2 regions of the Halobacillus sp. H74 genome follow, and region 1 is predicted to be linked to the other one. Evidence: predicted binding sites of a transcription regulator. Region 1 holds the regulator's gene; the other holds the start of a gene.
What was found. Region 1 encodes LexA, which represses DNA repair genes until DNA is damaged. Its sites were predicted from a motif close to CGAACATATGTTCG; they were not measured.
Positions count from the first base shown of each region.

Region 2: ruvA (Holliday junction branch migration protein RuvA) is a predicted target of LexA. The motif match lies at 4,116-4,129, and genes of this name have one in related genera.

Region 1 covers NZ_JBQQCI010000002.1:213,936-229,230, reverse strand. Annotated here, with positions in the region: gene acnA (aconitate hydratase AcnA) at 252-2,957, opposite strand; gene ACTWPX_RS04360 (DUF2621 domain-containing protein) at 3,245-3,673, shown strand; gene ACTWPX_RS04355 (CcdC family protein) at 3,685-4,167, opposite strand; gene ACTWPX_RS04350 (response regulator) at 4,203-4,562, opposite strand; gene ACTWPX_RS04345 (Na(+)/H(+) antiporter subunit B) at 4,577-5,005, opposite strand; gene ACTWPX_RS04340 (cytochrome c biogenesis CcdA family protein) at 5,072-5,776, opposite strand; gene ACTWPX_RS04335 (YneF family protein) at 5,911-6,135, opposite strand; gene sirA (sporulation inhibitor of replication protein SirA) at 6,209-6,631, opposite strand; gene tkt (transketolase) at 6,837-8,840, opposite strand; gene ACTWPX_RS04320 (DUF896 domain-containing protein) at 9,194-9,427, opposite strand; gene ACTWPX_RS04315 (YneB family resolvase-like protein) at 9,524-10,174, opposite strand; gene lexA (transcriptional repressor LexA) at 10,492-11,115, shown strand; gene ACTWPX_RS04305 (CotY/CotZ family spore coat protein) at 11,375-11,926, shown strand; gene glnA (type I glutamate--ammonia ligase) at 12,152-13,483, opposite strand; gene ACTWPX_RS04295 (MerR family transcriptional regulator) at 13,508-13,912, opposite strand; gene ACTWPX_RS04290 (methionine gamma-lyase family protein) at 14,038-15,288, opposite strand.
Region 2 covers NZ_JBQQCI010000005.1:95,004-110,298, reverse strand. Annotated here, with positions in the region: gene tgt (tRNA guanosine(34) transglycosylase Tgt) at 1-974, opposite strand, end outside; gene queA (tRNA preQ1(34) S-adenosylmethionine ribosyltransferase-isomerase QueA) at 1,009-2,034, opposite strand; gene ACTWPX_RS12800 (DUF2905 domain-containing protein) at 2,236-2,433, opposite strand; gene ruvB (Holliday junction branch migration DNA helicase RuvB) at 2,430-3,431, opposite strand; gene ruvA (Holliday junction branch migration protein RuvA) at 3,450-4,067, opposite strand; gene ACTWPX_RS12785 (BofC C-terminal domain-containing protein) at 4,232-4,810, opposite strand; gene ACTWPX_RS12780 (YebC/PmpR family DNA-binding transcriptional regulator) at 4,888-5,640, opposite strand; gene ACTWPX_RS12775 (YhcN/YlaJ family sporulation lipoprotein) at 5,719-6,276, opposite strand; gene nadE (NAD(+) synthase) at 6,347-7,084, opposite strand; gene ACTWPX_RS12765 (phosphotransferase) at 7,120-8,079, opposite strand; partial or broken gene safA (SafA/ExsA family spore coat assembly protein) at 9,052-9,199, opposite strand; gene pheA (prephenate dehydratase) at 9,369-10,244, opposite strand; gene ACTWPX_RS12750 (ACT domain-containing protein) at 10,259-10,708, opposite strand; gene obgE (GTPase ObgE) at 10,726-12,009, opposite strand; gene ACTWPX_RS12740 (Spo0B domain-containing protein) at 12,024-12,539, opposite strand; gene rpmA (50S ribosomal protein L27) at 12,799-13,089, opposite strand; gene ACTWPX_RS12730 (ribosomal-processing cysteine protease Prp) at 13,104-13,433, opposite strand; gene rplU (50S ribosomal protein L21) at 13,446-13,754, opposite strand; ribosomal protein L21 leader region at 13,768-13,840, opposite strand; gene ACTWPX_RS12720 (ribonuclease E/G) at 13,877-15,295, opposite strand, start outside.

The sequences.
Region 1 (15,295 bases):
CTATATATAAGAATATAGAAAAACATTTATACCTGTAAAGAAGGATACGCCTTTTCATACAAATTTCACAATTATCTCTTCTAAAGTGGTCAAGGATAGAAAGCATGTGAATTGGTCTGTGTTAACAAATTTAAACATCCGTATCTTGAAAGGAACATACACGGAACGGAGAGCTTATGTAGGATAAGGAGAAATTTCATCATCACAGACCTAGAAAAAAGGATCGCCCGACTGGGCGATCCTTTTTGATATTAACTAAGTTTATTACGCAGTACCATTTGCAAGATACCACCGTGACGATAATAATCAACCTCAACTTCACTGTCAAAACGAGCAATGACGTCGAATTCTTTTTTATTACCTTCTTCATCTGTGGATGTAACTTTGACAAGATCATGTGGTTTCACATCTTCTCCGACTTCCACATCAAAAGTTTCACGGCCAGTCAAACCAAGGGATTCAACGGAATCTTCCGGTTTGAACTGAAGGGGCAGCACACCCATCATAACCAGGTTGGAGCGGTGAATACGCTCAAAGCTTTCGGCAATGACTGTCTTGATTCCAAGAAGGTCAGTACCTTTAGCCGCCCAGTCACGAGAGCTTCCCATACCATAGTCATTTCCTGCGATGACCATCAACGGAGTATCGTCCTGCTGATACTTCATGGCAGCTGTATAAATCGGCATGACTTCTTCTGTCGGCCAATAAGTTGTGAAGCCACCTTCTGTACCAGGTGCAAGCTCATTACGGATACGAATATTTGCAAACGTACCACGCATCATAACTTCGTGGTTACCACGACGGGATCCATAAGAGTTGAAGTTACGCGGACTCACACCATTCTCCTGCAAGTACTCTCCTGCCGGCATATCCTTAGGAATTGCACCAGCTGGTGAGATATGGTCTGTAGTTACAGAGTCACCGAATTTACCTACCACACGCATTCCTTTTAGTGGTTTGACTGCTTCAGGATCGCTGGACAGTCCTTCAAAGAATGGCGGGTTTTGTATATACGTGGAATTATCGTTCCAGTCATACAACGGCTCATCAGTCGTATTGATTTCATTCCATTTTTCATTGGAGTTGAATACACTTTCATATTCTTTACGGAAGATTTCCGGTGTAACAACACGGGAAATTTCGGATTTAATCTCCTCTTGAGATGGCCAGATGTCATCAAAGAAGACCTCATTCCCCTGTTGGTCTTTACCGATCGCTTCATTTTTAAGATCGATATCAACCGTCCCTGCAAGTGCATAGGCGACAACAAGTGGCGGTGAAGCCAAGTAGTTCGCTTTTACAAGTGGGTGGATACGTCCTTCGAAGTTCCGGTTACCTGAAAGCACAGAAGAAACCGTCAAATCACTGTCTGCGATAGCTTTTTCGATTTCAGGCAGCAATGGACCGGAGTTCCCGATACAAGTCGTACAGCCGTAACCCACAAGATTGAAACCGAGTTTATTCAAGGGCTGCATTAATCCAGAGTCTTCAAGGTAGCGGGTTACTACTTTGGAGCCGGGTGCGAGTGAAGTTTTCACATAATCCGGCACTTCAAGACCTTTTTCAACGGCTTTCTTAGCTACTAAGCCTGCCCCAAGCATAACGTGTGGGTTAGAAGTGTTCGTACATGAAGTAATCGCAGCGATAGCAAGAGCACCAGTATTCATAACTGTTTTATTTCCGTTATCGAACTTCACTTCAACTTCTTTATCGAATTCGGCTTTACCCAAACCGAAACCATGGTTCCCAGCAGGGCCAGTGATCGCTTTTTCGAATGAATCCTTCATTTGGGAAAGTGGAATCAAGTCTTGAGGACGTTTAGGTCCTGATAGATTCGGCTCCAATTCTCCGAGATCGATTTCAACCAGGGAAGTGAACTCTGGATCTTCGAAGGATGGATCGTACCAAAGACTGTTTTTCTTGCAGTACTCTTCGACCATATTGATTTGCTCTTCACTACGTCCAGTCAGACGCATATATTCAAGTGACTCTCCATCAACTGGGAAGAAACCACATGTAGCTCCATATTCAGGCGCCATGTTGGAAATGGTAGCGCGATCTGCAAGCGGCATTTCTTGCAGACCAGGTCCGAAGAATTCAACGAATTTACCAACAACATTCTGTTCACGAAGTTTTTGTGTAACTTTCAAAGCCAAGTCTGTTGCGGTGGTTCCTTGCGGAAAGCTTCCGTTCAACTTAACACCGATAACTTCAGGAGCAGGGAAATAAGAAGGTTGTCCGAGCATTCCAGCTTCCGCTTCTATTCCTCCCACACCCCATCCAAGAACACCAAGGCCATTGATCATCGTCGTATGTGAGTCGGTACCGACAAGTGTATCTGGATAAGTATCATAAGAGCCGCTCTCATTCTCTTTCGCATGAACGACATTCGCGATGTATTCAAGGTTCACCTGGTGGACGATTCCTGTTGCTGGCGGGACAGCGCGATAGTTATCGAACGCCTTTTGTGCCCAGTGAAGGAACTCATAACGTTCCTCGTTTCTTTCGAATTCAAGTTCCATATTGATATTAAGTGCGTCAGCTGTCCCGTACTTATCTACTTGTACGGAGTGGTCAATGACAAGATCCACAGGTACTTCCGGGTTGATCTTATCAGGACTTCCACCCATGTCCACCATCGCTTTTCTTAACGATGCAAGATCGACGACAGCTGGTACTCCGGTAAAGTCTTGCAAAATGACACGGGAAGGTTTGAATGGAACATCTTCCCCTTTAGATTTCTCAGTTCCCCAGTTTGCTAGACTCTCTACGTGATCATCTTTAATGACACGTCCGTCATGTTGACGTAACAGAGATTCTAGTAGGATACGGATGGAGAAAGGCAGACGGGAGATCTTACCATGTCCCGCATCTTCTAAGGCTTTCAGGTCGTAATAGTTGTACGTTTGGCCGTTCAGGTCAAATTGTTTGCGAGCATTAAAAGCATTGCTAGCCATATTCCTTTTACCCCCTCATCAATATTCAATGGTGATGCCGTTTATCCGGCTTCTCCATTCCCCAATTTTTGTACATTTGATCCCTTCATACATAACAAGTTCACAAATCTGCAACCCTTATTGTAAATGAAAACGATTTATAAGTAAAATATATGAACGTAAATTTTTCATAATTCGACAATTTATATATTTGAGCCCGACATAACAGGAACACTTGTATTTAAATGGAGGAACTTTTATAATTAAATAAAGAACTGATTACAAGAAAAATGAAACAGGTGATAGGTATGTCAGGTGGATTTGCCCTATTCATAGTCGGGTGGATTGTCATCATGGTCGGTTTGATGAGCATCGGTGGTTTTTTCATGTTCCGGAAATTTTTGAAACGATTGCCGAAAGAAGATGGGAAATCAATCATTGATTGGGAAGAATATTATGTGGATAAGACCCGTCATATGTGGGCCTCTGAGCAGAAGGAGCTTTTGGAAGAACTCGTCTCTCCTGTTCCTGAAATCTTCAGAGATGTAGCCAGACAAAAAATTGCTGGCCGCATCGGGGAAATCGCACTGCAAAAAAAGAAGAAAAGAATTACGCAGGATATCTTGATCGAAGGTTACATTCGTGCCACTCCGAAACGGGACCATAAATTCTTAATCAAAAAGCTTGAAGAAAAAGAAATTGATATGACACCATATCATCCATTACTTGAACGATAAAAGGACCAGGCTTACGCCAGGTCCTTTTTTGCGTCTAAATTCTTTTCTAATTGTAAATATTGCCTCAGCATAGCCAGACGCCATGTCAAAATCATTCCCAGAGCCAGCAGAAAGAACATCCCGCTCGTTTCTCCAAAGGAAACATGCTGCCCGATAATCAGCTTGAAGATGACCCGCAGGATCAATAAGCCGAACAAAATGAAGACGAAAGCTTTGGAAGGCTTTAAATAGATGTCTCCACCCCTCACCTCGAATTTTGAGGTCCGGATAAGAAAAAACGAGAAGATCACGCCAACTAAAAGCGCTTCAATCACCTGACTCCACTGGACCCTGAATTCAGGAAAAATGAACATCAAGGCTCCAGTACTCATGAAGAATGGAGGCAAAATGATTTTTTTTACACTTGCAGGCTGCCTGGATGCGCGAAGTCGGATGAAAATCATCCCCGTCGCCATACATGCAGCTACAATAGTACTTGCAATCAACCAAAACATACCATTTCACTCTTTCTTCTCTGCCTGAATAAAGTTTAGTTTAACACACGGTCAATCGCATCAAGGACGCGGGATTCATCAAAGGGTTTGACAATGAAATCTTTCGCACCCTTCTCAATTGCTTCAACTACCATCTTCTGTTGTCCCATAGCTGAACACATGACGACTTTTGCTTGTTCAGACTGAGCTTTGATTTCCTTAAGAGCTTCAATACCATTCTTTTCAGGCATTGTGATGTCCATCGTAACTAAATCCGGTGAAAGTGCTTCATATTTTTCTACAGCTTCCTGCCCGTTTTCAGCTTCTCCGACTATTTCATGGTTCCCATTCTTCAAAATGTTCGTCAGCGTCATACGCATGAATTTAGCATCATCGACAATCAGAATTTTTGCCATTCATCCTTCCCCCTTCATTCACGGTCGTTTGCAATCGTCAAGATAATCGTCATTGTGACTCCGACGACCGCTAAATAGACCCCAAGGTCGAACAATAGAGCCGTAGCCAGTTCGGTTTTACCTAAAATGGGCAATTGAAAGTAAGCGAAGGTCTGCGTCAGGAACGGCTGGCCGAATATAAAGGACCCGACTCCTGTACCAGTTGCGATGACCAAACCTACAGGTATCACATAACGAAAGTTGATTGGCAGAATTTTTTCCATTGCTTTGATGCCATAAGCCATATACATGAGGATGATTGCAGCAGCAGTCATGAGACCTCCGATGAAACCACCACCGGGCGCATTGTGCCCAGCAAAAAACAAGTAAATGGAAAACCCTAATAGTATGAAAGCGATTAAAGTAGTTGTTGTTCTTAATATGATGTCGTTGGTTCGGGTCATACAAATACTCCTTTATTTTTAATCAATACTTTTATCTTAATATAAAAACCGCATAAAATCTATATTTTAGAAACCTTGGAATCCAAATAAACCAGCAAGATATGATGTAAGCTTAGCCATCCAGTCGAAATATAAAGCTATTCCCACAAGAATCATGATGTATCCACCTACTTTTAAAATCTTTGCGCTGTGACGTTTGATCCAATTCAATTTGCCGATAAAGAAAGAAAGCAGCAAGAAAGGAATTGAGAAGCCCATGGAATATGAGAGCATCATAACTACAAACAATTCAGGTGAATCGGCTGCCAGAGAAAGTACACCTGCGAGTATCGGTCCCGTACAAGGCGTCCATCCAAGTGAAAATGTCAGGCCGATTAAAAAGGACCCCAAATATCCAGAAGGTCGGTTTTTAAAACTGATTTTCCTATCTTTCATCAAAAATTGAAAATTGAATACTCCAATGATGGTGAATCCAAAAAAGATAATTAAAATCGCACCCAAACGACGGATGATCGACTCATTTTGGATTAGAAACTGAGAGAAAAATGATCCCGAAAACCCTATAATCATAAAAATCGTCGTAAAACCTGCTAAAAATAGAACGGTATGAATTAAGCTTGTACGTTTCAACATTCCATTGTCTTCTTTTAATTCATTGACACTCATCCCTGTTATGTAAGAGAGGAATGCAGGATATAAAGGAAAAACACATGGAGAAATGAACGATAAAAACCCTGCTCCGAAAGCTAGGAATAGATTCACATCCATCATAATATTATCCTCCAAACTCTTAGTCGCCCTCTATTGTATCAGAGGTTTTTTCAAAAAACGATGAAACTACTGTGAACATCTTATGTTTTCCATAGAGAAAGCCTTCTCCCCGTACAGGAAGAAGGCTTTATGAATTATTTCATTTGGTTGTTCATTGAACGCATCATTTGATTGATCTTCTTCTGTGATGGCTTTTGACCCATCTGCATCATCAATGTGCGTAGCATTTGTTCGTTGATTGGTGGGTTTTTTTTCAAATAATTCATCATATATTTTCTTGCGATAAAGAAGCCAAGGGCTGCCCCACCGACAAGCGCTAGTAAAGCTATGATGATGACCCAAACGATCCCCAATGTCATGTCTTCGTCTTCCTCCTTCGTATTGTCTCCCATAACAGTATAGTAAAACGGCCTTTAGAATACAATAGTCGTTTTACGATAATAGACGTTGCCGTGCTTCAGATGTGATCCAGCCATAATGTTCCCCTGAAGTTTCAATGATATAAAACGTATGGGTCGACATTCTCAACGGGCTGAATGCAACACTTTCAGCTTGCCACAGACTATCACACTGAAAAAGACAACAATAATTCTTATCGACTATTATATCATACGGAAGGGCGAAATCGAAAAAGCGACGACAAAAAGAACCATTTTTTTCACTCGATTCCTCTATTAACTCTTTGTCTAAGTAACTTTCGAAAGGGAAAGGCTCTGTTATGTAGGAGAGTTGCCTGTGATGATGACGACTTCCAGGATTCCTCAGCCATTCTAAGAAAAACCGCTTCATAAGATCTGCTTTATAGTAATATTGTTCTGTAATTTCACGTTTGATTGAAAATATGATGAAATACATTCCACTCACTCCTCCCTATCATTATAAAAACAAATAGATAGATTTCGTGTCGTATTGTGGCAGGAAGCAGTTTCTTTTTTTGTCTATTTCGCTCTGTTTATCAGCCCTTCTACCTTTTCAGATGGATCCCTTCAAGTGGAAATGGTTTTACTCAATATGTACAAAAAAAGCTGCCCCCGTTATATACCAGGGGCAGCTTTATTGTTTATTTCATTAGGTTTTCCGCATGTTTCACTACATTTTCAACTGTAAAACCATAGTTTTCAATGACTGTATTTCCAGGTGCGGAGGCACCGAATGTATCGATTCCAATGACAGAACCATCAAGACCAACATAACGTTCCCATCCGAAGGAAGCAGCCATTTCAACTGCAAGACGTTTACGAACGTTCGGAGGCAATACTTTCTCTTTGTATTCCTGAGGTTGTGCATTGAAACGATCGAAAGAAGGAATACTCACGACGCGGACATCGTACCCTTTCTTCTTCAATTCGTCTTGGGCTTTGACAATTAATTGAACTTCAGAACCAGAGGCGAGAAGGATAGCATCAGGCTCTTCTTTATCTGAATCACTAAGGATGTATGCTCCTCGCTTCAGACCTTCGTAAGCATTCTCTTCTGTACCTTTAAGTGTAGGAAGCCCTTGACGAGTCAACACAAGCGCAGTAGGAGTGGTATTAGATTCCAGAGCGATTCTCCACGCAGCATTGGTTTCGTTTCCATCTGCAGGACGGACGACTGAAAGGTTCGGCATTGCTCTAAGTGAAGGCAGCTGCTCCACTGGTTCGTGTGTCGGACCATCTTCACCGACTGCTACTGAATCGTGAGTAAACACATAGTTCACAGGAAGGTTCATAAGTGCAGACAGACGGATTGCCGGACGCATGTAATCACTGAAGACGAAGAATGTGCCGGCATAAACTTTCAGGCCTCCGTGTAGACACATACCATTCATGGCAGAAGCCATCGCAAATTCACGTACCCCAAACCAAATGTTACGCCCAGCATAGTTTTCACGGGAGAAGTCTTCCTGATCTTTCACGGCTGTTTTGTTTGAACCGGCAAGATCGGCACTACCACCGAAGAAATAAGGGATTGCATCAGATAAAGCATTAATCGCACCCCCGGAAGCTGCACGGGTTGCAGGACTGTCCTCACCAACTGTATAAGAAGGCAGTTCTTTGTCCCATCCTTCTGGCAGCTCACCACGGATGGCTGCTTCCAGCTCTTTCCCAAGCTCAGGATATGCTTCTTTATATTGAGTCATCAAATCATTCCAGGACTGCTCTTTATCTTGACCATTTTCCTGTACTTTCTCTTTGAAATCTTGATAAACTTCATCAGGTACATGGAAAGGTTCATGACCCCATTCATAAAATTCTTTAGCTGCAGTCACTTCATCTTCACCTAAAGGTGCACCATGAGAATCAGATTTACCGGATTTGTTTGGAGAACCGTAGCCGATAACTGTTTTAACTTCGATCATAGTCGGCTGATTCGTATTCGCTCTCGCCTTTTCCAGCGCTTTCGTAATTTCTTCTGTATCTGTGCCGTTTTCAACACGGATAACCTGCCATCCATAAGCTTCATAGCGTTTTTCAACACTCTCACTGAAAGAGCGATCCAGATCACCATCAAGCGAAATATCATTTGAATCATAAAGAACGATTAATTTACCAAGACCAAGGTGGCCAGCTAAAGAGGCGGATTCTTGGGACACACCTTCCATCAAATCTCCATCGCCGCAAATCGTATAAGTGTAATGATCTACTACATTGTAGCTCTCGCGGTTGTATTTAGCTGCCAGATGGGCTTCAGCCATCGCCATACCAGTTGCCATAGCGATCCCTTGTCCAAGAGGGCCTGTCGTAGCCTCGACTCCATCCGTGTGACCAAACTCAGGGTGACCGGGAGTTTTGGAATCCCACTGACGGAAAGACTTCAAATCGTCCATCTTCACATTATATCCTGAGAGGTGTAATAGACTGTAAAGCAGCATAGATCCATGCCCTGCTGATAATACAAAACGGTCACGGTTGAACCATTCAGAATTATTCGGGTTGTGATCCATGAATTTCGTCCATAGTGTGTAAGCCATCGGTGCAGCCCCCATAGGCATCCCCGGGTGACCAGAGTTTGCTTTTTCTACTGCATCGATCGTAAGTGTTCTGATCGTATTGATTGATGTTTGTTCAAGGCTGTTAGCCATGTCCAACATTCCCCTTTCTGTTCAGGTATATGTACCATGTATTATCCTATAATGAAAATCCATTTGAAACAAGCATAGGATGAACTTTCTTAAAGATCTTCCCTATACTTTCCCCTTAAATGATGGAATTAAACAGACGTTCATTCGCTACTGAAACGTTCCTTAAGAGTGATTCAAAAACAGGAAGATGAGGTTTTCAGCTCTGACTAAGAGCGTCTCATTAAAGGTTGTCATTGATCTTTCATAATAATCTTTACCAGTATCTTTTCTTCTATTTTGTTATAGCCGTTTTCAATTTCCGGGAGAAACAAAAAAGAAAGCACTCTACTGCAATAGAGTGCTCATGGAAACAGTTAGTTCTTTTTCTCATTTTCCTGCATTTGTTTAAGTTTTTTCGGTGTAACATCTGTACCTTCAGGATCGATGACAGTGACACCTTTCAATTGGTTCTTAAAGGATTGACGAGCATTTTTCAGATATTCTTGTCTTAATTTCTGTTGTTCATTCTTTTCCTCTTTCGACAATTCTTGTTGTTTTGATTTATTGGCTAACTCGTTGATTCGATTGATTTTCTCTTTGGATAACATAAGATCCTACTCCTTTATATATAGTCTGGACCGTAAAAACATGAAAAAGACAAGCAGCCTTTAAGACTCTTGTCATTTAAGTATATATTAACTTGCTTATTCTTCTTTTTCAAGCGATAGATATTCCTTATATCTACGGTGGACCGTCGCTTTAGAAACATCGTAACCCAAGCCTCTCAGAGTGGCAGCGATATCTTTGAACGTCAGGTTATTCCTTCGCAAACGAACTACTTCTTCAATGGGAAATTCTATACGTTCACGTCCCGGGGCTAAATGTTGATTCGAAAGGTTGGAAGCCGGGTCATAGCCATGATCTACTGCTTTTCTCATCCCTCTGCGTATTTTCATATTATGGATTTTTCTTTGATATTCTTCAACAATGCCTACGATTTGCAGGACCATCGAGTCAGATTCTGAAAGCTCCAGCTCCCCTTCATGGGAAAGGGAAAATATTTTCACTTCCAAACGATTCAATTGATGGAAAAGTGCTATTTTCGTATTCCCGCGCCCGAGTCTGGTTTCATCTTGGATCAGCAGACCATCTGCTTCCCCTTCTGAAAAATAGGACAGCAGGCGGAAAATCCCCTCGCGCTCGATGTCATACCCACTCGCTTGTTCTTGGATGCATTCGACCACTTCCATCCCATGGACTTGTGCCATGTTTGCAAGCTCTGTCTTTTGTCTGTTCAATGAGGTTACCTGTGCCTCTTTTTCCGTGCTGACACGACAATATAATAGTACTTTCATGATGCCTGATCCTTCCTCCTATAAGTTCTACGACTGATTTCTTACCCGCTCGTAACCATAGAATAATAGAGAAAGGCAAAACTCACAACGAACAATAATAAATAAGTGTAATCAAGTTTGGATAATTTGTTGAACATGATTAATCCCTCCGTTTTAAGAACGAACGTTCCCTTAGAACCTGTGTTCGCATTTGTTGATTACCATTATAGACGAATGTGTGTTCTTGTCAACTTGTATTTTTCGAACGCTTGTTTGTGTTTTTGAAATGACCGTGGTACAATGTGGTTACTATAATCCTATGTACGAGGTGCTAATCTATGAGTAAACTTTCAAAGCGGCAGCAAGAGATATTAGATTTTATTAAAGAACAAGTATTAATGAAAGGTTATCCACCATCAGTAAGGGAAATCGGAGAATCTGTCGGGCTGGCTTCCAGCTCTACCGTACATGGACATCTATCCAGACTGGAGAAGAAAGGGTATATCCGCCGGGATCCTACTAAGCCAAGAGCAATAGAAGTCATCGAATTAGAAGAAGATCATAGCATACCGAGAAGTGAAGCCTCTTATGCCCCAGTGATAGGTAAAGTTACGGCAGGGTCTCCTATCACTGCAGTTGAAAATATCGAAGAATACGTGCCGCTCCCAGACACATTAGCAGGATCAGACGACAATACATTCGTCCTTATCGTGCAAGGGGAAAGTATGATCGAAGCAGGAATATTGAATGGAGACATGGTGATAGTCAGACAACAGCAGACAGCTCAAAATGGAGATATAGTCGTTGCAATGACAGAAGATGAAGAAGCCACTGTCAAACGCTTCTTTAAAGAGAAGAACCATATCCGCCTTCAGCCTGAAAATGCCACGATGGAACCGATCATCTTGAACGATGTATCGATTCTAGGAAAAGTCGTCGGTTTATATCGCACAGTTCATTAAAAAGACGAGGGGATTCCCCTCGTCTTTTTGCTATCTCATACTATTTATAAATAGAATCGTACATTCACTTCTCTGGCCATCAATCTTTCTATATATTATGACGCTACAGTTTCCAAAAAGACTATAATAAGTTTCTGACCTTCCACTAGACTCTTTCATTATGTACAAGCGCACATTTCTTCTCCATCGTGACAATCTCCCATCCTCTTGTCTATTTCTCTCATACTCTATTAGTAAATAGTGTAAAGGAGTGAAATAAATGAGTTGTAAATGTAAAAAAAGCAACTGTGTCTGTGAAAAGGTAAGAAAAATTGCCGCAGCACAGGACGAAGTTGCCAATAATGATTGCTGTCGTGCTGGTTCATGTGAGAAATCACTAAGAGATTTGCTTTCTCCTGCAGCGAATGGGAACGGAAATGACACGATTCCGTTCATGCTTCTATGTGGATGTGAAAGTGCACTTTCCGGTTTGCTTCCGTACTTTGCCTGGGGAGTAAGAAATGTCAACACATCCTGCTTCGGTCCCATTCCGTCTCCATTTTTCCGTGTTAAGAAAATCAAAGAGGATGACAAATGCTGCGCGGTTTTAGAACTGCTGTATCCGAGCTTGTGTGACGAAACACCAGATTCATTGCTAGACTTCATCGAATATGATGGATGGTTTGCAACAGGGGCTTGTGTAGAAGTGGATCTTAGTAACTTCACTGGTATCACGTGTTTCCCACCAACAACAACGATGACACCTACTGCTAGTAATATGCAAGCAGGTATCAATGCTGTTAATGCTCTACGCAATCAGCAAGCTAAATAATCAGGGGACACCTTGTATGATTTAAATGATAAAGCGACCTTACACTATGATAAGGTCGTTTTATTTATGTGTGACGGGTACTTAAATTCATGCTACTTTCTCTCTACTATACAGAGTAATCCAACTAAGGAGCTTTTCTATTCATCTTTTCAGGGCGGTGTATCCATTCATCCCGCAGCGTACAAAAAAGCCTCAACACGAAGAGTGTTGAGGCTTTTGTAAATATTAATAAGTTTGTAAGTATTGTTCACGTTCCCATGGATGAACCTGAGTACGGAACATATCCCATTCGATTTCCTTCGCTTCAATGAAGTGTTCGAAAAGGTGTTCCCCAAGTGCTTCAACCATGATCGGGTCTTGTTGCAACTCTTCAAGCGCATCATAAAGGGTAGCAGGAAGGTCTTTCACGCCATGAGCTTCACGTTCTTTTTTATCCATAACGTAGATATTACGATCGACAGGTGCTGGGGCTTCTAATTTATTTTCCACACCGTCGAGTCCGGCCGCAAGCAATACCGCCATGGCCATATAAGGGTTGGCCGCTGGATCGACACTACGTACTTCGATACGTGTGCTTAACCCACGTGAAGTCGGTACACGTACAAGCGGGCTTCGGTTTTGTCCAGACCAGGCGACATAACATGGCGCTTCATATCCTGGAACTAGACGCTTATACGAGTTGACTGTAGGATTCGTCACGGCTGTGAAGTTTGTTGCGTGTTTAATGATTCCTGCTGTGAACTGGTAAGCTACTTCAGAGAGCTGCTCTTTTCCATTTTCTTCAAAGAAGGCGTTACCATCTTTATTGAATAGGGACATGTTTGCGTGCATCCCGGATCCATTTACACCGAATAATGGTTTAGGCATGAATGTAGCATGTAAACCATGTTGACGTGCAATCGTTTTGACAACCAGTTTAAATGTCTGAATGTCATCACAATGTTTCACAGCATCGGAGTATTTAAAGTCAATCTCGTGCTGTCCCGGAGCTACTTCGTGGTGGGAAGCTTCAATTTCAAAACCTATTTCTTCAAGTTCAAGAACGATATCCCGACGACAGTTCTCGCCCAAATCGGTCGGTGCTAAATCAAAATATCCACCTTTATCATTGAGCTCCATCGTAGGATTTCCTTTTTCATCCAATTTAAACAGGAAGAATTCTGGTTCTGTTCCAATATTGAACGCAGAGAAACCAAGTTTCTCCATTTTCTTAATGTTTCGCTTCAGATTATAGCGCGGGCAACCTTCAAAAGGCGTTTTATCTGGGTTGTAAATGTCACAAATGAATCGTGCCACTTTCCCCTTTTCGGAAGTCCATGGGAAAACGACGAATGAGTCCAGGTCCGGTACTAAGTACATATCGGACTCTTCAATTCGAACGAAACCTTCAATAGAAGATCCATCGAACATCATCATTCCATCTAATGCTTTATCTAATTGGCTTAGTGGAATTTCCACGTTTTTGATTGTGCCCAGCATATCAGTGAACTGCAACCGAATGAACCGGACATTTTCCTCATCGATTTTTTTGTAAATTTCTTCTTTTGTCAAACCCATTACATCTTCCCCTCTCAACACTAATTAATGGAAGAATCTAGACATTTCTCCCTGCCTGATTCCCAATTTACCTTGCCTTCCCGCTGTGAATAGTTCTTGTTGGAGCATACGACGAAGTTCTTTTTCAGTCAGTTCATTATGGACTTCCTGAATTTGTTCTTCATCGTAAGCCTGGTTCTCTGGCTGTTTATCAAGCTTAAGAACTTTTTTAATCCCCGCCATGTTCACTCCTTGATCAATAAGGTCTTTGATTTCTAACAATCGATCGACGTCATTGAATGAGAACATACGGCGGTTCCCTTCTGATCGGGCCGGATGAATCAGCTGATGCTGTTCATAATACCGGATTTGCCGAGCAGTAAGGTCTGTTAAAGATTGAACAATCCCCATCGGGAACAAGGGCATTGAACGACGAATTTCATCACTCATCGATGTGCCTCCTCCCCATAAGAATGATACTTTAATTATACTTCAAGCAAGGTATATGTCAACATATGTGAGGAATGTTCACATAAGTAAATTTAACAAGTGAAACAGGTCGTTAACCTGCGCTTTTAATCAAGCTTAACCATTCCTTCTTCTATCAATTGTCCAGCAGCATTCAAGACAGCTATTTTGACATGAGCGTAAGTCAGCCCGCCTTGTACAAAGGCAGTATATGGCGGGCGGATCGGTCCATCTGCTGTCAACTCCAAACTTGCTCCTTGAATGAAAGTTCCTGCTGCCATGATAACTTCATCTTCATATCCCGGCATTGCGCTCGGTTGAGGTTTGACATGGGAATTTATCGGTGATGCCTGCTGGATGGTTTGACAGAATCGGATCATCTGTTCTGCAGTTTCAAAGTTGACAGATTGGATTAAATCGGTGCGCTCCGCATCAAAGGGAGGGCTTGTATGGAATCCCAGCAGATCAAGGAACCTGGCAGAAAATATCGCACCCTTCAATGCCTCTCCGACAATGTGGGGGGCGAGGAATATTCCCTGGTACATTTCTTGAAGACTATTGAGACTTGCACCGGTTTCTTTCCCTAACCCCGGGGCAGTCAAGCGGTAACTGCACTGTTCGATCAATCTTTTTCTCCCGGCTATGTATCCCCCAATGCGGGTAATTCCTCCTCCCGGGTTTTTAATTAAAGATCCCGCAATCAAATCGGCTCCTGCCTCCAAAGGTTCCTTTGTTTCTACAAATTCGCCATAACAGTTGTCGACAAATACGATGACATCCTTCTTCAGACTACGGATATACTTAATGATGGACGCTATTCGTTCTATATTGAATGATGGTCTGTCGTCATAGCCTTTTGAACGCTGGATCGCCACTACCTTTGTCTCACTCTTTACCGATTCACTTATCTTTGCTTCATCGAAGGACCCTTCCGCGGTTAATGGGACAGATTGATAAGTAACTCCAAAATCCTTCAACGAACCTTTGTCCTTATTCCCGGATGTCCCTATAACTTCTTCAAGTGTGTCATACGGTTCCCCGGAGATGTACAGGAGCTCATCCCCTGGCCGCAGCACTCCAAATAACGCCGTAGTTATTGCGTGTGTCCCTGAAATCAATTGAGGGCGTACGAGGGCATCCTCCGCATCGAAAATCTCCGCATAAAGAGCCTCTAATGTGTCTCGCCCGAAATCATCATAGCCGTACCCTGTGGTCGGATTGAAATGGGAGTCACTGACTCGTAATTTTTGAAAGGCGTGTAAGACTTTTTCTTGATTGGATTCGACGATTTTATTCACTTTGGCATGTTGCGCCGCTATTTGTTGTTCTGTATTCAACTTAATTTCTTTCAAGTCCATGTTGTTC
Region 2 (15,295 bases), on a different contig from region 1:
TTCGCTTTTACTAAATGGCGGATATAGGCGCGACTATAATTCCGACATGTATGGCAATCACAATTTTCATCAATCGGCCGGAAATCACGGGCAAACTTCGCGTTACGTACGACCAATCTGCCTTCAGATGTCATAAGTGTTCCATTGCGGGCAATCCTTGTTGGCAGAACACAATCAAACATATCAATCCCGCGAATACTCCCATCTATCAATGAATCAGGTGACCCTACACCCATGAGATAACGAGGCTTCTGTGTTGGAAGCAATGGAGTCGTGAAATCAAGCACGCGGTTCATCACATCTTTGGGTTCTCCAACAGACAGACCACCGATAGCATAGCCAGGGAAGTCCATTGAAGTTAGATCCTGGGCGCTCTGACGACGAAGGTCCTCATACTCCCCGCCTTGAATGATACCGAACAACCCTTGAGCATCAGGGCGCTGATGCCCTTCAAGGCACCTCTCAGCCCAACGGCTCGTCCGTTCTACAGATTGTTTCATATATTTGTGTTCTGCCGGGTAAGGAGGACATTCATCAAAAGCCATCATGATGTCTGCACCTAAAGCATTTTGAATGTGCATCGCTTTTTCAGGCGATAAGAAAAGCTTTTCCCCACTAATGTGATTACGGAAGTGGACACCTTTCTCTTCAATCTCTCTCAAGTCACTCAAACTGAACACCTGGAAGCCACCGGAATCAGTCAAAATCGATCCATTCCAATTCATGAAATCGTGTAATCCACCAGCTTCCTGTACAATGTCCTCCCCAGGACGAAGCCAGAGATGATAGGTATTCGATAGGATGATTTGAGCTCCCATCCGCTCTAATTCTTCAGGGCTCATTGTTTTAACAGTTGCCAAAGTCCCCACCGGCATGAACATCGGGGTTTCGAATGACCCGTGGGGTGTGTGCACTTTACCTAAACGGGCACCTGTCTGCTTACATGTTTTTATCAACTCATAGGTTACTGCCATTTTTTCTACCCTTTCTGACTTTTGATCTTCAACATCATGTAATGAACATCGCATCTCCAAAACTGAAGAAACGATACCTTTCTTCTACAGCTTTTCGGTATGCCTCTAAAATGAAATCCCGCCCAGCGAATGCACTGACGAGCATGATCAACGTTGACTTTGGTAAGTGGAAATTCGTAATAAGCCCATCGATCGCTTTCAGTGTTTGTGGAGGATAAATGAAAATGTCCGTCCATCCACTCGCTGCCGTGAATGTACCGTGATCGCGTATAATGGTTTCGAGAGTTCTCGTAGACGTTGTACCGACAGAAATAATTCTGCCCCCACGCTGTCTCACTTCATTCAGTTGATCTGCCGTTTGCTGGTTCAATTGATAGAATTCTGCATGCATATCATGCTCTTCGACATTGTCTACACTCACTGGCCTAAAAGTACCTAACCCTACATGTAAGGTCAGATAAGCTATTTCAATTCCCTTTGCTTGCAGCTCTTCCAGGAGATCCTCTGTAAAATGCAGACCTGCAGTGGGGGCAGCTGCCGACCCCTCTTCCTTCGCGTAAACCGTTTGGTAACGTTCACGATCTGGAAGCTGTTCTTTAATGTAAGGAGGGAGTGGCATCTCACCTAAGGAGTCCAGTACCTCAAGAAAAATCCCACCGTAGCTGAATTTCACTTTACGGCCGCCATGCTCTTGAAGTTCTGTACATTCAGCTGTCAATTGACCTTCTCCGAACACTATGCGAGTCCCCACCTTCACCTTTTTGGCAGGTTTGACAAGTACTTCCCATTCATCTTTTTCTGTTTGATGGAGCAATAGAACTTCAACTTTCCCGCCGGTATCTTCTTTTGCACCATATAAGCGGGCGGGCAAAACTCTCGTATCATTCAACACAAGACAATCGCCGGAATTCAAATATTCCGTGATCTGAGAAAAGTGCCGGTGTTCAATCTCATTTGTTCGCCTATTACAAACCATAAGACGAGAAGAAGAGCGATTTTCTAAGGGCACTTGTGCAATCAACTCTTCAGGCAGCTCAAAATCATACTGCTTAATATCCATATAAATCCCCTATTCTTCCTAGCTTATTTTAAGATAAAAAAGTAAGCGCCACGTTCTCCCCCCAGTTACTTACGCAGAACAACATTGAGATGACAAGTCTTACTCGATCAAGAGTCTGCTTACGATTGCGGAGGGCTAGCGCTGATGCTGGATAATCCATAAGTACATGCACCTATGTTGCGCGCACAGAAATCCGTCCTCTCAAAATTTCCTGAATAAGAGAAAAATCAATGAAAGAACGATACTTGCTATAATCGAAGTCATAATAGGAAAGTAAAAAGTGACATTGCCCTTTTTAATGCTTAAGTCACCAGGTAGTTTGCCAAAAATACTCCATAACAATCCGATCACAATAAACACAATCCCTATAACAATAAAGATTTTACCAAACCCCGTCAAGAGCCAGGCACCTCCCTATTGAAATGGGCATAAGCTTTCGGGGTCACTACCCGGCCGCGTGGCGTCCTTTGGATATACCCGATCTGCAGCAGAAATGGTTCATATACATCTTCGATTGTTTGAGATTCCTCTCCAATCGTTGCTGCGATCGTATCCAGACCGACGGGACCGCCTTGGAAGCCGTCCATAATCCCTTTAAGCAATTTGTGATCAATAAAATCAAGTCCTTCATCGTCGACTTGAAGCATTTTAAGGGCTTCTTGAGTGGTTTCTTTAGAAATGCCATCTTCTCGCTTAACTTGAGCAATGTCCCTGACACGCTTCAATAAACGATTGGCAATTCTCGGGGTCCCTCTCGAACGCCGTGCTATTTCCACTGCTGCATCATAATCAATATCGACATGGAAAATTTCAGCTGTCCTTTCCACAATAGAACACAATGCATCGGTTTCATAATATTCTAACCTACTATGGACACCGAAGCGATCCCTTAATGGGGCTGAAAGTAAACCCGCTCTAGTCGTAGCTCCGACTAAAGTGAAAGGAGGCAAATCCAGCCTGACGGAACGAGCACTCGGACCGTTTCCTACTACGATATCCAAACAAAAATCCTCCATTGCAGGATACAGAACCTCTTCAACTGAGCGTGGCAAACGGTGTATCTCGTCGATAAAGAGAACATCGCCGGGTTCTAATGACGATAGGATTGCGGCCAAATCTCCCGCTCTTTCAATAGCCGGTCCTGCAGTGGTACGAAATTGCACACCCATTTCATTTGCGATAATTGATGCAAGGGTTGTCTTACCCAAACCAGGTGGTCCATACAACAAAGCATGATCGAGAGGCTCATTCCGCATCCTTGCTGCTTCTATAAAAATACGAAGGTTGTTTTTCACTTGATGCTGACCAATATACTGATTGAGTCTTTCCGGCCGTAAGCTTAGTTCAATATCCTGATCAGCTTCTTGTTGTTCACCAGATATCATACGATCTTCCACCTATAACCCTCCTTATTCTTAGGTTTTCATCAGCAGTTGCAGGCCTTGGCGAACATAATCATCCACATTTCCATTGTTTGCTTTCTCAAGTTCAGTCCTGACAAATTTTACTTCTTTATCGGTATAACCTAAGGCTTTCAGCGCTTCAATGGCATCATCTACACGTTGACGCTTTTCATTTGAAGGTAAATCATCTTTATAGAACAGTGTATCCTCATTTTCTTCATCTGGTAACCAAACCACCAGTTTACCTTTCAAATCGAGAATCATCTGCCGTGCTGTCTTCTTCCCGACTCCAGGAAACTTCGTCAAATATTTATCATCTTCTTGCTCAATCGCTGAAACGAATTCAGGTACGCTCACCGTTCCAAGTATGGCGAGCGCACCTTTCGGACCAATTCCTGATACATTTAGCAATTGAGCGAATAGCTGCTTATCTTCTTTTTTCTTGAAACCATATAAAGACTGGTTATCTTCTCTAATATAATGGTATGTATGTATTTTCACTTCATTGTTTAAAGCATCTTGAAAATGAAAAGGGTTGGCACATAAGATTTCATAGCCAATACCATTCGTTTCTATAATGACCGACCCCTCATCAATGGTCGTCAACTGACCTTTCACATAACTAATCATTAAAGTAATCCTCTCTAACCTTTATTCTATCCTTAATATTGTAACATACAAGCACATGTTCGCCCATAATCATGTCAAGGAACTTTCAGCCTCAGTACCCGGGAAATGCTTCTTAGTGGACCACAACAAAAACAGCCACTTTTCATCTGTGGCTGTTTCGTCGATTATACTTCGCCTTCATCTGAGTATTGTTGGAGAACTTGCTCAAAATGCCGTTGATCTTTGATTTTTATTCCTGTTTCCAATTCTTTTTCCCGTTTGGACTCTAAAGGTTTAACAGGAATAGGCTTGAAGGATTCCATCACTTTCCCATTATCCGGCAGACCTTGAAAAACAGCTAGTTCTCCATTCTCTGTCAGCCCGAAGTAACCTTGCTGCTTCGTCAGTGGAGAAATATCTTCTACATGCCTTTGGAAGACTACTGTATCTATATGCTGTTCTTCTACCGTCCAATCTTCATAAGTGGCCCAGAAATCCATCATGGACCAAATGGTTTCTTCTTTTTTGGTTGTCTCTGTTACACCGTCTATATAATGTTCTCTTAATATCACCTTAAGTTTCAAAGGTTCAGGCTTCACGAGAGTTTTGACAGTGTCTGTACTCTGACTGCCTTTCCCTTGGATTATACGCTGTGTAGAGTTGTCTTCAGCAGCTAAAGGCTCTGGTTGGGAGTTTGAAACAAATGCCCAACTTAAAACTAACAAGCCCATGACTGCCCCCGCTACCAACAACCACCTCTTCATGATCATTCCCCCTAACAGAAATAACTTCTGCTCCTAGTGTGTCCAGAAACAGAAGTTATTATCATAGAAAAGGGGAATTACGCTAATTTTTCCAGAATCGATTCATCGGCATCAAGATTGTGATAGACTTCCTGCACGTCATCATTATCTTCAAGCATATCAATCAATTTAAGCATTTTTTCAACGCCTTCTTCATCAAGTTCGGTATAAGTCTCGGGTATCATCGTCACTTCACTTGTAACGAACTCATACCCACTTGTTTCTAAGGAAGCTTTGACATCTGAAAAGGCTTCAGGCTCTGTATAGATTTCATACCTTTCGGCTGTTGTTTCCATTTCCTCTGCTCCTGCTTCAATAGCCTCCAGCATAAGTGATTCTTCGTCAGTTTCCATCGAGGTACGGTCAATGACCAGGTAGCCTGAACGATTGAACATGAATGCTACACAACCATTCTCCCCAAGATTCCCTTCATTTTTATTGAAAGCATGTCGGACATCCGCCGCTGTACGGTTTTTATTATCCGTCAACACTTTTACCATGACGGCTACACCGCCGGGCCCGTACCCTTCGTACGTATATTCTTCATAATTGACACCATCTAAATCGCCCGTGGCTTTCTTAATTGCACGATCCACGTTGTCATTCGGCATATTGTTGGATCTCGCTTTATCGACAGCTATACGCAAAGGAGGGTTCGTATCCGGATCTCCCCCACCTTGTTTCGCTGCCATAAAAATTTCACGGGCAAGCTTCATGAAAAGTTTTCCACGCTTTTTGTCTTGAGCACCTTTCCGATGCTTGATATTACTCCATTTTGAATGGCCAGCCATGGACATTCTCCTCTCCCAAGCAAATCTTTTCTACTTCAATATATCATAATCCCCAGTTGCCTTAAAAGAAGAGCTTTTCTACTGTTGTTTGAAGAAATCCCTGATTTGGTTTTTAAGCCGATCCGGAGCTTGAGATGCTTTCAAGCGGCTATTCAAATCTTTCATATGATCCCAATTGTTGTTGTTTGTATAGATCGTCACTTTTTTATCGGTCAACTCTTCAACCTTTGTCTGGATCTTCTCTGGAACAGATTGATCTCTTCTATCATAAGGATTAACCATAACGGCTACATATACATGATCATCCGTGGAAAAAGCCTGGGCCATTGTCACCTCTTCTAATTCATGAACCTTCTCAACGATTTCCATTGCATCTTCGTTATTAAAGTCATTATCATGAGAGCGGTTCGTTTGATTATAACGGGAATTTCTAAATTCTTCCTCTGCTGTCCGCTTAAAATAACTATCTTTCCCAGTTGGAATCTTCCCTCTTCTTTGTACGCCTTCATCCGCTCTGTATTCCAAAGGTTCATAAAAGGACTCCTCTTCTTTAGGTTCTGGTTCAGCTGTATCTTCAGCTTGACAAGCTAACAAGGTTGTACAAACCATTAAATACATAAATATTATTTTCCACATAAAAACATTCTCCTTTTACCCTTACTATGGGTCCAAGAAGAATGTTTTAGTCTGGCAATATTCGCCATGATTATTTAGGAGGAGCAGGGGGTAGCTGTCGTTTATGAGCCGAACGTCTGTGCATGGCTTCTATGATTTCACGGTCTTTCTCAGGGATTTCCTTCCCTTCAAGGTGACGATCGATATTCGCGTAACTAGTTCCCATCTCATTTTCATCTGTTTGACCTTCCCACAAACCTGCACTTGGCTGTTTATGAATGACTTCACCAGGGACACCAAGATACTCAGCCATTTCACGGACTTCCCCTTTAGTAAGATTCACAAGTGGAACAAGGTCCACGCCTCCATCTCCATACTTTGTAAAATAGCCAGTGTACCATTCAGCAGCATTATCTGTTCCTACCACTAAATATTTATGATTGGTCGCCACCGTATAAAGTGTGCTCATCCTCAAGCGCGCTCGCAAGTTTGCATCAGCCAATTTCAATTGGTTTTCATCGAGTTGATTGGTGCTTTTCAATTGCTGTTGTATGTTCGAAAACATCACTTCGTGCGTTTCGGTCAAATCCACCGTTATGGAAGGTAGACCACATGCTCTTAAAACACTTGTTGCATGTTTTTGATCATCTGATTGGCTTTTACAAGGCATGACGACTCCCAGAGAGCTTTCAGGGCATGCTCTTTTAATTAAATTCGCTACAACTGCAGAATCGATTCCGCCACTGACACCCACTAGCAGTCCATCTACATTCGCTTGTTCGACCTGTTCTTGAAGCCATGATATTATCTTGTTCACATTTTGTTCCACCGGATTGCTCATCCTTTCACACATATGATATATAATCATAGCATATGTTCAGCATATCGGACAAACTTCTTCCGGGTCTCCCACGATTTCTCCAATTTACGAATGTGACGGATGAGAGTGGATTCTTCCCTTAAACTTTGTCTATATCCATAAAGCCATTCCCTTAATAAATCAGCAGGGACCAGGACTCCCTCCCACCAAATTTCGCGGTCTTTTATATGGGGAAAATATTTAAGTAAGGTAGACCGCTGGCTTTCTACATAAGGAAGAAATCTTTGTGCTAATTGAATGTGATCATAAATCCTCGGCCCTGTATGCAAAAGATCGAAATCGATTAACTTGATGCTTTTGTCAGGACTGATGATAAAGTTATGATGTGCCACATCCCCATGCAGCCACTCATGATTTTCCCAGGCTTTTTCTTCAATCTCCCCCCAGGGGTGAGCCGAAAACTTTTCAAGACGGTCCATCATACAAGACCTCAATTCCTGGTACATCCCTTTTTTTCTGAAGTCTGAGAAGATATCTCTCGTTTCTTCAAAGTGCTCAAGCCGTTTTTCCCATTTCACATACAGAGGGTCTTTTGGGATAGAAAGTACCGCAATTCCCTTGGTCGTCCGGTGGAATTGGTGAAGAATTTGAACGGCTTTCTTGCGATCATTATGATTGTCAAATTCTGCATGCCTTCCCTCTACTCTTTCGAACAAAGACCAATCACATCCCAACTTACTTTTCGTGTACACACCATTTTCAAACGGAAAAGGTCGGGCGGCAATTTTATATGCATAATTCCAATGTTGAAAAAACTCTATTTGCTGCTGGATGACATGTAACCTTCGATACCCTTTCAATATGAATGGCTTATTCTGAAAACGGATTTTATATACCTTGGGTTTAATCGTTTTTTCATATTCAATAGGCAGCTTTTCTTCCATTTGCAGCCAATGAAAAAGGCGATCCGTATATGAATCGCCCTTCCGTCGTTCAGCTTTCATCTACATCATCGTCCCTCCAAGGCTGTGGAAATCCTTGGTCCATTTGTTGCGGATCGCATGGTCCCATTTGAGGGTTTGGCGGACCCCATCCTTGTTGAGGCTGTTGCCCCCATCCCATCTGAGGGTTCGGCGGACCCCATCCTTGTTGTGGTTGTTGACTCCCTCCCATTTGTGGGTTCGGTGGGCCCCATCCTTGTTGTGGTGGCTGCCCCCATCCCATCGGCTGTTGCATCGGTCCATGGTGAGGCTGCTGCCAGGGTGCCTGAAAACCATGCGGTGGTCCATATCCCGTCATCGGGCCATATGCTTGAGGCCCCTGCCCTTCTCCACAACCACAGTCCGAATCTGACTGGGCGCCCTGAACCATGTCATCTCCTGAATCATCATCCTCCCACATCTGCATCGGTTGTTGAGCCATGGGCTGGTGCATTGGCTGCTGATGCATCGGCATATGCATTGGCATCATGACATGGTGGGGCGGACAGCAATAGAAATCAGTATTAATGAGCTGAGGCTGCATTGGCTGCCCATATGGTTGTTGATGTTGAGGCATCGGCGCCTGCTGCATGGGTGATTGCTGTGGCATTGGTGCCTGTTGCGGCATTGGTGATTGCTGCGGCATCGGTGCATACTGTTCTCCTTTGACCTCTTCTTTTGATGCCTCGCCCTTCACTTCCTCTTTCGGTTGTTGTGGCATCGGCATTTGAGGTAAATGGAATGTTGTATAATAATTTTGCATTTGCTGATCGATACTTGGCATGGAAATCGGCATGCTCATATTAATCGGCTGCATTGGCTGCATCGGCTGCATCGGTTTTTCCATGACCCCTTTACTCACGGGCTTCTTCTCATCCTCTTTAATGGATGGAATCGGTTTTGGTGAAGTATCTTTATAAGGTGGAGCAGAAGGCATTTCCTTCTTCGGTGTTTTCGCTGTTTGTTTAGGCGCTTCTTTTTTCACTTGTTTTTTTCCTTGAGGGACTTTGATTTTCATACCCGGCATGATCATATCAGGATTGGAAAGCTGGGTATTTACAGATTTCAACTCTTCAAAGTCGACCCCATACTTTTTAGCTATCTTCCAGAGTGTATCTCCTTTTTGTACAATGTGAATTCTCACATCTGCAACTCCCTTCCTGTGATTCTAAGAAACGATAAGACAATAATAGCTTCATAACACTCTATGCAACACAAACCGAAAGATTGATGAAAAAGCCTATAATATTTTTCAAAAAATATAAACAAACCCCTGAATCCCAATTTATATCAGGATTCAGGGGTCATATTAATTATGCTTTTTGGACAGGCGTCGGAACGTCAATTTGGTAACTTGGATAAGTACCGAGGACCTTCAGCTGACATCCTAACGCCTCAAGCTCTGCCTGAACGCCAGGAAACAGGACTTGATCGTATGGTTGGTCTACATCTATTAAGAAGAAATAGTTGCCAAGACCCGTCTTCATTGGTCTTGACTCAATTTTGGATAAGTTCATTTTTCTCCAGGCAAACGCCGCCAGGACTTGATGCAATGCCCCTACATAATCCTTTGGCAGGGTGACCATGACCGTCGTCTTATGCTTGCTGACAGGATGATCTTTCACTTTCAATGTATGGGGTGTTTTTTGAACGACAGCAAACCGTGTGTGGTTGTTGTCATAATCATGAATCTCAGCATCCAACATCTTCAAGCCATTTTCTTCTGCGGCCAGGTGATTTCCGATTGCTGCTACCCCAGGACCAACGGAAGCAACGATTTCAGCCGCCTTTCCTGTAGAAGCTGTATATTCTAATTCCGCTCCAGGATAGTTTTTGTGCAAATACTGATGACATTGGGCAATAGCATGACTATGAGAATATACCTTTTCAATTTCTTCCCCGTGATGTTGATTATGGACCAGCAGATGTTGCTTAATGGGAACCGTAAGTTCTGCAATGATGGATTGGCTGACCTGGTGAACTAAATAGTCTATGGTCAAATGAACCGAGCCTTCAATTGCATTTTCTAATGGTACAACCCCCGTACCTATTTCTCCACTTTCTACTGCATCCAAGCAAGCAGGAATATTATCATAGCTGACATAGGACCCTCCATCAAAAAGGGCGTCGACTGCCATTTTAGTAAAAGTACCTTTTGGCCCTAAATATCCTATCTTTTGTTCCGACATGATTTCCCCTCCAGTTAAGCTCCTGTACTTAATATTTCTACCCGATCGACAAAGTCTAACTTATGCAGTTGCTGCAAAAGTTTCTCTATACTATCAACCATTCCCGAGGTATTCAAGGAAAGGGTGACATTCGCTTTCCCTTGTAAAGGGATGGTTTGATGAATCGTAAGGACATTGCAGCCTGATTCTGCCACTGTCAACAGCAAGTTCGACAATGTCCCTTTTCTATCCTCCAAATGGAAGAATAAAGTAATCATCTGTTCTTTCACCATCGCCTGAAAGGGAAAGACTGCATCCCGGTATTTATAAAAAGCGCTTCGTGACAAGCCGACCTGTTGGACAGCATCAAAAATCGATTCCACCTTGCCCCTTTCGAGCAGCGCTTTAGCATCTATCGTCTTCATCATTGCCTCAGGGAGAATATCACTACGGACTAAATAAAACTTTTCATTATAATCCGCCATAGCGGTCCCTCCCCTCGTTAATCGACAAATTCAAATTCGTAATCAAGCAGTCGAACAGTATCGCCGTCTTTAGCGCCGCGTTTCCTAAGCGCTTCATCCACACCCATGCTTCGCATTTGACGGGCGAATCGATTGATGGATTGATCTGTTGAGAAGTCTGTTCTCTTAAACAAGGATTCGATTTTTTCACCATATAAAACATAGGCTCCATCATCTGCACGCGTGATTTTAAATGGCGCTTCTTCTTTTTCATACTTGTAAATAACGCGTTCGTCGACTTCCTCCACTTGCTCTTCTTGCTTCGGAATCTGATCAAGAAGATCGGCTACTGCATATAACAATTCATCTATACCTTCTCTTGTCAAAGTAGAAATAGGATAAATCTCTACTTCTTTATCGCCTAATTGTTCTTTGAAAAATTGAAGGTGTTCTTCGGAGTCTGGCATATCCATTTTGTTCGCAATAATAATCTGCGGTCGGTTTTCAAGACGCTGATCATAAGAAGATAACTCATTGTTGATGGTCACATAATCTTCATAAGGATCGCGGCCTTCCATCCCTGACATATCTATGACGTGAAGTAATAATCTTGTCCGCTCTACATGTCGTAAGAATTGATGCCCAAGGCCTATCCCTTCATGAGCTCCCTCTATCAATCCGGGTAAGTCAGCCATAACGAAACTACGTTGATCCTGACTTTCTACAACCCCCAAATTAGGAGATAAGGTTGTAAAGTGGTAATCTGCAGTTTTGGGCTTAGCTGCGGTGACTACAGACAATAATGTCGATTTTCCTACACTTGGAAACCCTACTAATCCGACATCCGCCAACAACTTCAATTCCACGACTACATCCAATTCTTCTCCTGGTTCGCCATTTTCAGCAATTTCAGGCGCCGGGTTACGCGCACTTGTAAAACGGGCATTCCCGCGACCACCACGGCCCCCTTTGGCAATAACAGCTCGCTGCTTGTGCTCAGTCAAGTCAGCAATCACTTTATCCGAATCAGCTGCTTTGACTATAGTTCCTGGTGGCACGCTGACTACCAGTGGTTCAGCATTTTTACCATGCTGCTTCTGATTCATACCATTTTGCCCTCTAGCTGCTTTAAAATGGTGCTGATAACGGAAATCCATTAATGTATTAAGACCTTCATCGACTTCAAATATGACGTTTCCACCGTCGCCGCCATCGCCGCCAGCTGGACCACCCATTGGCACATATTTTTCACGACGGTAAGCAACTAGACCATTTCCACCGTCGCCGCCTTTTACAAATACTTTGACCTGATCGACAAACATATCCATTCACCTCTTCATTCTATCGTCATCTCGATAGAAAGTTCTCTACTATCAAATATTGTTGCAATGAATCCTTCTTCGTTTAATTTCTTTTTCAAGTCAGCTGGATGACGGAAAGGGCCATCCCATTCCCAACTCATCCCCACTGCAGCTTGTCCACCTACATAAATCGTAACTGTACCTTCATAAAGTTCGTCTTCTTCTATATGCCCATCCATCAGTTCCAGCATCCGTTTTGCATAAGCTTTAAGCTTATGATCATGACGGGATAAATCAACTTCTTCTTTCAAGAAATACCTGATTCGGTATGACCTATGTACCCAATTGAATGTAAACAACCAGAGGGGGAACTGTTCAGCATCACTGTTCAACAATTTCCGCTCTTCTTCCGCCTCCTCTTTCACTTCTTCAATTTGTACCATTAATCGATCCTGATTTCCTAATGAAGCATAGCCTTGAATCAGTTGAATTTGATTCATCCAGTCATGACGCTTATGTCTGAGTAGTGCAATGATTTCTTTTTCATCCATCATTTCAGCTCCCTCGTTCACCCATAATAATAAAAAGTATAGCAAAAATTCAAGGAAACAAAAAATCTACCCCATAAACGGAGCGCATTTCATCGAAAATATATTTTTAAGAAGAGACACTGCTCTGTCTTACTTTACTATAAGACTGTGTTCTTAGATAGACTGCTTCATCTATTTATTAAAGCAGCATTGGATATAAAAAAGCCGCGCTTCTGCGAATAGCAAAGCGCGGCTTTTATGGCTACACGAACTTATTGACTTACGCTTCCTGTGCTACAGGATAAACGCTGACTTTTTTACGGTCACGTCCGTAACGTTCGAATTTAACGACACCATCCACTTTCGCGAATAATGTGTCATCTCCACCACGGCCAACGTTAGCACCTGGGTAAACCTTAGTTCCGCGTTGACGGTAAAGGATAGAACCACCAGTTACTTGTTGTCCGTCTGCACGTTTAGCTCCAAGACGTTTAGACTCGGAATCACGGCCGTTTTTTGTACTACCTACACCCTTCTTCTGGGCGAAAAACTGCAAATCAAGACGTAGCATGAGTCTTCACCTCCTTATCGATGGGAAATTTTAATATATTGATCGTAATCATGTTCAATCGTTTCCAATGACACCTGCATGCCTTCTAAAAGGGTCTGAGCTTTCGAATGATCCGGTTTATTGAGATCATCCGGCAAAGTGATTTTTATGTAACCACTTTCTCCGCCCTGTTCAACATGAGGTTCGAATTCACATAGGCTCACAATGGCATTCACTGTCCCAAAAGACACAGCTGAAACGGCTGCACAGACGAGATCATGTCCATAAGGACCACTCTCTGCATGTCCGGATATTTCAAAGCCTGTGATGGAACCTTGTGAGCGAAACATAGATACATTAATCATCCGTTACGACCCTTACGCGTTGATATCTTCAACGACAAGTTTCGTGTATGGCTGACGATGACCTTGTTTACGCTTGTAGTTCTTTTTAGGCTTATATTTGAAGACAGTCAATTTCTTTTGAAGGCCTTGTTTCTCAACTTTAGCCGTTACAGAAGCACCATCAACAAAAGGAGCGCCCACTTTCGTGTTATCTCCACCTACGAAAAGAACTTTGTCAAAAGTAACAGAACCCCCAGCTTCTACGTCCATTTTCTCAACGTAAATCTCCTGGCCTTTCTCAACTTTCACTTGTTTACCACCAGTTTCAATAATTGCGTACATACTTGCACCTCCTCAATTTACTAAGACTCGCCATTCAGGTACCGGAAATCGGTTTAAAAACCTGTTCTGCGCGGTTGTAGCCACGGAGTGCTACTAGAATAACAAAATAATGTTACCACAAATCAAAACAAGTTGTCAACATGATATCCGCGGCGCTGAACAGCATCCCGGATCATGTCCAAAGACCCTCCAAGCTCTATTTGATAGCTCTGGATTGTAGAATCCTGTCTAACAAACAGCTCCTGTGGAATTTTACTAGAGATCGGCTCAGAAAGCAATTGTTTTTTTATATCATTCAAGTCTGGATGGACAGCAACCAGATAAGCTTCTGCTTCGCTTGACGAAGCTTCCAATAAATCGCGTTCAAGACGATAAACCGATGTTTCCTTTGTGAAAGATGACTCCCGCTTCTCAGCCAATAAAGAAACCGGACTCGCCCAATCCCTTTTCCTGGTCATTTCTAATAAACCCAAACGTGTGATTCCAAATACAGTCGTTTTGACAACATCTTTTTTCAATAGCTTTTTCATTTCAGAAAGCAGATGTTTTTCTTTAGAAGAATCTTTCATAGAGATAAAATCGATGATAATAATTCCGGAAATATTTCTTAATCGAATTTGCCGCTGGATTTCTTCAGCAGCTTCCTTATTTACTTGAAACGCCTGATAGTTAGAGAAAGCCTTTCCTTTATATTTGTGACTATTCACATCAATGACGGTCATCGCTTCCGTATGATCGATGACTATCTGTATACCATTATCAAGCTCCACAATCGGTTCCGTGATCTGCTCCTCAAGTGAATTTATAGAGATAGGCATTTCCTGTGAACCATTCTTTTTCCACTCTATATTTGCAGATGCTGTCGGAAATTGCTTCTTCAAGTATTGCGCGACACTCGCGTCGTCCACGATTACTTTTTCCATTGAGGAGATAGGGTATCTTCTCATCAGCTGATTCGGAAGGAGAGGCTCATACCATAACAGCCCCGTCTTTTTGTCATTGCCTTTTATAATTTCTTCCCACTGTTCTTTTAATAATAAGAGTTCTTCTTCAACTACGGTAAGATCGGCTACATCAGCCGCTGTTCTGATGATTACACCTTCCATGCCTCCCAAAAGAGGACGGATGGCCGTTTCTAGTTTTTCTTTCGATTCAGCTCCCAGCTTTTTTGAAAGTGATACTTTATTCCCGTAAGGTTGATATATAACATAAAGCCCGGGGATAGTAAGGTCTGCAGAAACCTGAGCTCCCTTATGACCAATTGCTTCTTTAATCCCCTGAACAAACAAAAATTCCCCAACCTTCACTGCTGAGGAAATTTCATCTTCACACCAAGGAATGGTTTCTTTTCGCAAAAAGACTTCCCGCCCCACACCTATATCGATAAAGGCAGCTTGCAACCCATGATCGACACGAATGACTTTCCCACAAAAAATAGCGCCCGAAATCACTTTCACTCCGGGCCGGTCTACCACATATTCTTGGATTTTCCCTTGTTCAATGACCACACCAGTCTTTTCAGTTGTTTTTGTATGTATGAA